Regions from separate parts of the Streptosporangium sp. NPDC000239 genome, predicted to be linked through region 1. Evidence: riboswitches for the same ligand, from Rfam matches in the RefSeq annotation. Region 1 holds a riboswitch; the other holds the start of a gene.
What was found. A riboswitch is a leader RNA that binds a small molecule or an ion and turns the genes downstream of it on or off. The one in region 1 is predicted to bind thiamine pyrophosphate.
Positions count from the first base shown of each region.

Region 1 (3,402 bases):
CTGTCGCGGTCACCATGAACAGGGGTTTCACGTTGTCCGAAGAAGCGAGCACGGGAGGAAGGGGCGTTCTCGCCCACTGGCACATGGCCGGCCTGTATGAGCTCGCCGACGAGGGGATGGTCTACTACCACGACGGGGAGCACATGGGCAGGGTGGGCGAGGAGGCGTTCCGGGATCACGCGCTGGATCTGGACCTGGACGGCGCCGGATTCCGGGAGCAGGTGGAGTACTACCTCATCCTGGCGGGGCGGATCACGGGCCGGTTCCTCGACCGGGAGTGGTTCGCGGCGTCGCGCGTTCTCTATCGTGTCCCCGGCGACGCCTGGTCTCGCTGATCGAGTCCTGTCCAGGTGGGTGTGCACGCCGGGACGGGATCAGCGGCGGAACCCCACGCTTCGGCGGCCCGCCGAGGGCGTCGTACGGGCGCGTAGCCTGCGGAGCATGCGGGCGTCGGCGAAGCCCACGGCGCGGGCGGCGGTCTCGACGGTGGCTCCGCGACCGAGGAGGTGTTCGGCGCGTTCCAGGCGCAGGGCGGTCTGGTAGGCCAGGGGGGTGAGTCCGGTCGCCCTGCTGAACAGCCGGGTCACGGTCCGTTCGCTGCATCCGGCGGCCTCGGCCAGCAGGCTCAGCGGCAGCCGTTCGGTGAACCGGACCTCGATCAGGTCCTGGACGCGGTGGACCGTCTCGTCCACGTGCGAGCGACGGCGCAACAGCGGACTGACCTGCTCCGCCGTACCGTCGCGGTGGGTGTGGACGAGCATGGCGCGGGCCACCTGCCCCGCGACGTACGGCCCGTGCCGGGTGGTCACCAGGTGCAGTGCCATGTCGGTTCCGCTGGCCACGCCCGCCGAGGTGACGATCCGGTCGTCCTCGACGTACAGCGTGTCCCTGACGACCGTCGTCCGGGGGTGGAGGCGGGCGAGTTCGTCCTGGACGGCGTGGTGGGTCGTACAGCGGCGGCCGTCGAGCAGCCCGGCGCGGCCCAGCGCGTCGGCGCCCGCGCACACGCTGGCGACCGTACCGCCGGACGCGTGGTGTTCGCGCAGGTGGCGCAGGGTTTTCTGACTCGCGGGGCGGGTCGGGCCGCGCCAGCCCGGCACGATGACCAGATCGTCGGGCGTCAGGGTCGGCCAGCCGGTCTCCGCCCGCAGGGGCAGCCCCTGGACGGTGGCGACCTCGTCGTCCTCGGCGACGTAGGTGAGCGTGTACGGGTGCCCGAGGTCGTCGGCGGTGGAGAAGACCTGGGCGGGCCCGGCCACGTCGAGGAGGTGCACCCGCGGGATGAGCAGGAAGACGACCCTCGGCATGACCGGCACCTCCTAGTTTCCGGTGAGCTGGTCCACGGTTCTGATGGTGGCGAAACGGCCCGACAGAGCGTATTCGGTGCGGGCGATGATCTCGTCGACGCCGAGTGTGCGCGGGTGCCGTACGAGTTCGGCGAAGGACAGGTCGTCCGGGGCGGTGCGGTGCGGGATCGGCGTGGTAGCGGTGGCGTCGATGGCGAAGTCGACCTCGAAGCCCAGGTCGGAGGCTATGCGGGTGGTGGTCTCGCAGCACTGCTCGGTGCGGATTCCGCAGATGGTCAGCTTCCTGATGCCGCGCTGGGTGAGGTACTGCTGGAGGTTGGTGGTGGTGAAGGCGTTGTGCGCGGTCTTGGTGAGGACCGGCTCCCCGGGAAGGGGCTCGACGCCGTCCATCAGACGGACGAACCCCCGGGCCGGGTCGAAGACGGAGCCCGATCCCGGGCGTGAGCCGAGGACCCACACGACCGTGTCCCCGGCGGCCCTGGCGGCCGTGGCGAGGCGGTTGACCTGGGGGACGATGTCGGGTCGTGAGGTGTACCGCCAGTCGGGGAGCTGGAGGAAGGAGTTCTGGACGTCGATGACGATGAGAGCGCCGGTCATGCCCTCAGCCTGGCGACGCGGGGGTCCGGGCTGAAGGCATCACCTGGTCGGCCTGCGGACCGATCCGGTCAGGGGCCTCACCCGCACGCCGTACCCAAGGCAGCCCGTACCGTGTCGCTAAAAATAGCCACAAGAGGCCAGAAGGTAGCTCCAAAGGGGTGAATGGGGCATCATTGGGGCGCGAACTGAGATCATCTCAGTTCGGCACGTATGCCAACGCGGGAGCTCGGGGCAACCGGGCTGAGAGGGCAGCTACCGCCGCTGCCGACCGCTGAACCTGACCGGGTAATGCCGGCGTAGGGAGAAGTTGTCCTATGGTGCCACCTGCCCAGAAGGCTGCCCAGAATGTCCAGAACGCAAGGAAGATCTACCTCACCGGTTCGCGGCCGGACATCCGCGTGCCGATGCGCGAGGTGCCGCTGACCGACGGGTCGTCCGTCGTCCTGTACGACACCTCGGGTCCGTACACCGATCCGGAGTACGACGCCGACCCGGCCAAGGGCCTGCCGCCGCTCAGGTCGGCCTGGCGGCGGACCGGGGAGACGCTCGCCTGCGGCGGGACGGAGTCCTGCGGCGGAACGCTGCCCAAGCCGGTACGGCACACGCAGCTGGCCCGCGCCAGACGCGGGGAGATCACACCGGAGATGGAGTTCGTCGCGCTGCGCGAGGGCGTGGCCGCGGAGTTCGTCCGCGACGAGATCGCCAGAGGCCGGGCCGTACTGCCGGTGAACGTCAATCATCCGGAGAGCGAGCCGATGATCATCGGCCGGAACTTCCTGGTGAAGGTCAACGCCAACATCGGCAACTCGGCCGTCTCCTCCTCGATCGAGGAGGAGGTGGAGAAGATGCGCTGGGCCACCCGCTGGGGGGCCGACACGATCATGGACCTGTCCACCGGGAAACGGATCCACGAGACCCGCGAGTGGATCCTGCGCAACTCCCCGGTGCCGGTCGGCACGGTGCCGATCTACCAGGCGCTGGAGAAGGTCGGCGGCAAACCGGAGGCCCTGTCGTGGGAGGTCTTCCGCGAGACGGTGATCGAGCAGTGCGAGCAGGGCGTCGACTACATGACCGTGCACGCGGGGGTACGGCTGGCCTATGTGCCGCTGACCGCCAACCGCAAGACGGGCATCGTCTCCCGGGGCGGCTCGATCCTGGCGGCCTGGTGCCTGGCCCACCACGCGGAGAACTTCATCTACACCAACTTCGCGGAGCTGTGCGAGATCCTCGCCGCCTACGACGTGACCTTCTCCCTCGGCGACGGGCTGCGGCCCGGATCGATCTACGACGCCAACGACGAGGCGCAGTTCGCCGAGCTGCGCACCCTGGGGGAGCTGACCCACGTCGCCTGGGAACACGACTGCCAGGTCATGATCGAGGGGCCGGGCCACGTGCCCATGCACAAGATCAAGGAGAACGTCGACCTGCAGATGGAGCTGTGCTCGGAGGCCCCCTTCTACACGCTGGGGCCGCTGACCACGGACATCGCGCCGGGCTA
Region 1 covers NZ_JBEPEI010000002.1:776,241-779,642, reverse strand. Annotated here, with positions in the region: gene ABT340_RS09025 (hypothetical protein) at 1-335, shown strand, start outside; gene ABT340_RS09020 (GlxA family transcriptional regulator) at 375-1,307, opposite strand; gene ABT340_RS09015 (cysteine hydrolase family protein) at 1,320-1,904, opposite strand; TPP riboswitch at 2,113-2,224, shown strand; gene thiC (phosphomethylpyrimidine synthase ThiC) at 2,219-3,402, shown strand, end outside.

Region 2 (3,402 bases), on a different contig from region 1:
GGGGTGGCCCAGGGACTCGGGAACAGGAACTCGTCGAGGGAGTCCGAGGCGTAGTACACCCCGTATCCGGCGGCGGGGTCGACGGTCGGCTCCCCGCCGAGCAGTATCTCGAAGGCCCCGGTCAGCGCGGCACTCCACCCGTCGGGGTCGGTCTCGGATGTCACGGTGCATACTCCTCTGGCACTTCGCGGGACGCCGTCGCCGGGTTAAACCAGTTGCTTCGTGGCGCGATGGGTTGTTTCACTGGCTCCGAGCAGATTAGGGGGGATGTTAATGCCCGCGGGCACCGAGGACGCCGTCGCGCGCCCTCGATCGGGTCGACGTCCCCACCGGAGGCTCCGGCGGGGGTGAGCCCGCGTGGGTCACGACGGCACAGTCAGCCGACTCGTCACCCACTTTCGTCTGGAGCTCCTCCATTGCCACGCCATCGCGCCCGCATCACTTCCTTCCGTTGCGTCAACTGCCGCCTCGACGTGCCCACCGACGCGCCGGGAACCGCGCACCGCAACCACTGCCCCACCTGCCTGTGGTCCAGGCACCTGGACAACAACCCGGGCGACAGGGCCGCAGACTGCGCCTCGGGCATGGCCCCGATCGCCATCCACGCACGTCAGGACGGCGAGTGGGCGATCATCCATCGCTGTACGGCGTGCGGCACGCTCAACGCCAACCGCGTCGCCGGTGACGACAACCCGCTCACCCTGATGAGACTGGCCGTCGCCCCACTGGCCCGCCCGCCCTTCCCGCTGGACTACTTCGCCCAGCTCTGAGGCAGCCCGGAACGGGCGCGGACCACCGGAACTCCCGGCCCGCGCCCGTCACGGAGAGCCTCCATCCCCGCGGGGATGTTCCAGGTCGCCACGAGAGCGTCCGAGTGCTCCCCGCGCACGTGGGGATGGCCTTCGCCGGCTGGCTCGGCGTGCGAGGTCGGCCGTACGTTTCGGCAGGTCGTTGCCCGTGCGGTACAGCTACGAAGTACAGCTACCGCAGCGAACTTGGCTGTACTCTCGCGGACGTCCACGGACGCACCCCGTGCCGACTCCCTCCCCAGGGGGGAAGTAGCCGGAAGCGGACTAATAGTGCATCATGGGGGCGCGAACTGGGCTGATCCCGGTTCGGTAGGTAAGTCAACGCGGGAGCTTGGGGCAACCAGGCTGAGAGGGCGACTACGGCTGTCGCCGACCGCATGAACCTGTCCGGGTAATGCCGGCGTAGGGAGCGCGTCATGACGTCTGACGTCATCAATTCCAAGCATGCCGAGGCCCCCCTCACCCTCGACCAGGCACCTCCGAAGACCCTCGGCATGCTCGACCAGGGAGCGTTCTGGGCCAACCTGGGCGTCAGCCTGCTCGGCTTCTCCTTCGCGCTCGTCCTGATCAACCCGTTGGGCGGCGACAACCCGCTCACCTTCGGCGCCGCGCTGCTGGCGGCCCTGGTCGGCAGCCTCATCGGCACCGCGATGGTCGGCCTGGCCGCGGTTCCCGGGGTGCAGACGGGGCAGCCCGCGATGGTGCTGCTGCGTGGGCTGTTCGGAGTACGGCTCTCCTACGTGCCGACCGTGCTCAACGTCGTCCAGATGATCGGCTGGGGGGCGTTCGAGCTGTGGGTCGTCGCGATGGGCGCCCAGGCGATCTTCGGGCCTTCGGTCCCCTACGCGGTCTGGGTGGTCGCGGCAGGGGCGCTGACGATGGCGCTGACCATCTACCCGTTGGGAGCCATCAGGCTGCTCAGGCGGTTCGTCACGATCGGTGTGGTCGTCTCGGTCGTCTGGTTCGCGGTGGTCTTCCTGCGTGAGACTCCCGCGCAGAGCGGCGGCTCCTGGGACGCCTTCGCGGCCGCGGTCGACTTCGTGGTCGCCCTCTCGGTCTCCTGGGTGCCGGTCGCGGCGGACTACGCCAGGCACTCACGGTCGAGCCGGGCCGCCTTCACCGGCATCGTCGGCGGCTACACCGTCGCCCAGGTCGCGTGTCTGGCCGTCGGCGTCTACGCGGTCGCGCTCGCCGGGCACGCCGTGGTCCAGGAGAACCAGACTGCGGTGTTCGGGCCGTTCGTCGCGGCCCCGCTGGGCGCGCTGTTCTTCGGCATCCTCGTGCTGCGCGAAACCGACCAGTCGTTCGCGAACGTCTACTCGACCGCGATGTCGCTGCAGAACCTGATGCCGAGGATCGACCGCCGCGTCTTCTCCGTGGCCGTCGGCGTGCTGACCACGGCCATCGCCCTGGTCGTGGACGTCAACTCCTACGGCGCCTTCCTGAGCATCATCGGCGCGGTGTTCGTGCCGATGTTCGGTGTGCTGGCGGTCGACTACTTCCTGCTCGGCAGGGGCAGGAACTGGGACATCTCAGAGAACGCGCCCTCCCGCCTGGTCATGGTCCTGCCGTGGGTGCTGGGCTTCGTCACGTGGTGGATGCTCGCGGCCCCCTCGCAGGTCTCCTGGTGGGCGGCGATCTGGGACGGTGCCAAGCGGGCGGTCGGGTTCACCCCCCAGCCCTGGATGAGCGCCGCCCTCGGCGCCTTCCTGGTCTCCGGACTGATCACCCTGGCGATCGGGGCGCCGCGCCTTCTCGCCCTGAGGCGGCGCCGCCGTACCTGACCTGCCCTTTCGTGTCCGGAGAGCCTAGAGGCGGGCGGTGCTCTCCACCCGTAGGAGTCGTTCCTTGGCGGTCGCGCCTCCGGCGTAGCCGCCGAGGACGGCCTCGCTCTCGACGACCCGGTGGCACGGCACGATCACGCAGACCGGGTTGCTGCCCAGCGCGTTGCCGACCGCGCGCAGCGCCCTCGGCCTGCCGATCCGCTCGGCGATCTCCCGGTAGGTCGTCACCGTCCCGTACGGCACGGCCAGCATCATCTGCAGCACGGTCCTGGCGAAGGAGGTCGCGAGCTGCAGGTCCACGGTGACCGTGAAGGCGCGGAGCCTGCCGGAGAAGTAGGCGTCGAGCTCTCTGCGGACCGGGTCGAGCCTGCGGGGATCGGGGCCGATGAAGGAGCCGACCTCCCTGCTGACACGTTCGAAGACGACGTTCTCGTCCTCGTAGCTGCACGCGACGACGCCCCGATGTGTCGCCGCGAGCGTCAGCCGTCCTACGGGGACCTCGATGGTGCCGAACGCGATGTCCGGGTGGGTGGCGCCCACATAGGTGGACGAGGTCACCCGCAGCAGGGCGTCGAGATCGCTGGCTGACCCGGATGCCATGGCCCCACCCTTCCGTGTCCAGGCGTGTGGTCACCGCAGCGTATCGGACGGATCGTCGCAACGAGTGTCAGCACATGCGGACGAAGTGCCAAGATCAGGCCAGTTGACGCGGCACTATGGTTCTGTGGGTGACGACAGGGCCGAAAGCGACGAGGGCGTCGGCCGCGCGATCGTCGCCAGTGCCCCGAATGCGATAGTCGTTCTGGACC
Region 2 covers NZ_JBEPEI010000018.1:167,566-170,967, reverse strand. Annotated here, with positions in the region: gene ABT340_RS33620 (hypothetical protein) at 1-164, opposite strand, end outside; gene ABT340_RS33615 (RNHCP domain-containing protein) at 417-770, shown strand; TPP riboswitch at 1,123-1,235, shown strand; gene ABT340_RS33610 (purine-cytosine permease family protein) at 1,226-2,593, shown strand; gene ABT340_RS33605 (methylated-DNA--[protein]-cysteine S-methyltransferase) at 2,618-3,193, opposite strand; gene ABT340_RS33600 (PAS domain-containing sensor histidine kinase) at 3,318-3,402, shown strand, end outside.
Region 2: it holds a riboswitch for thiamine pyrophosphate, as region 1 does, so the genes downstream of both, ABT340_RS33610 (purine-cytosine permease family protein) here and thiC (phosphomethylpyrimidine synthase ThiC) in region 1, are expected to answer to the same signal.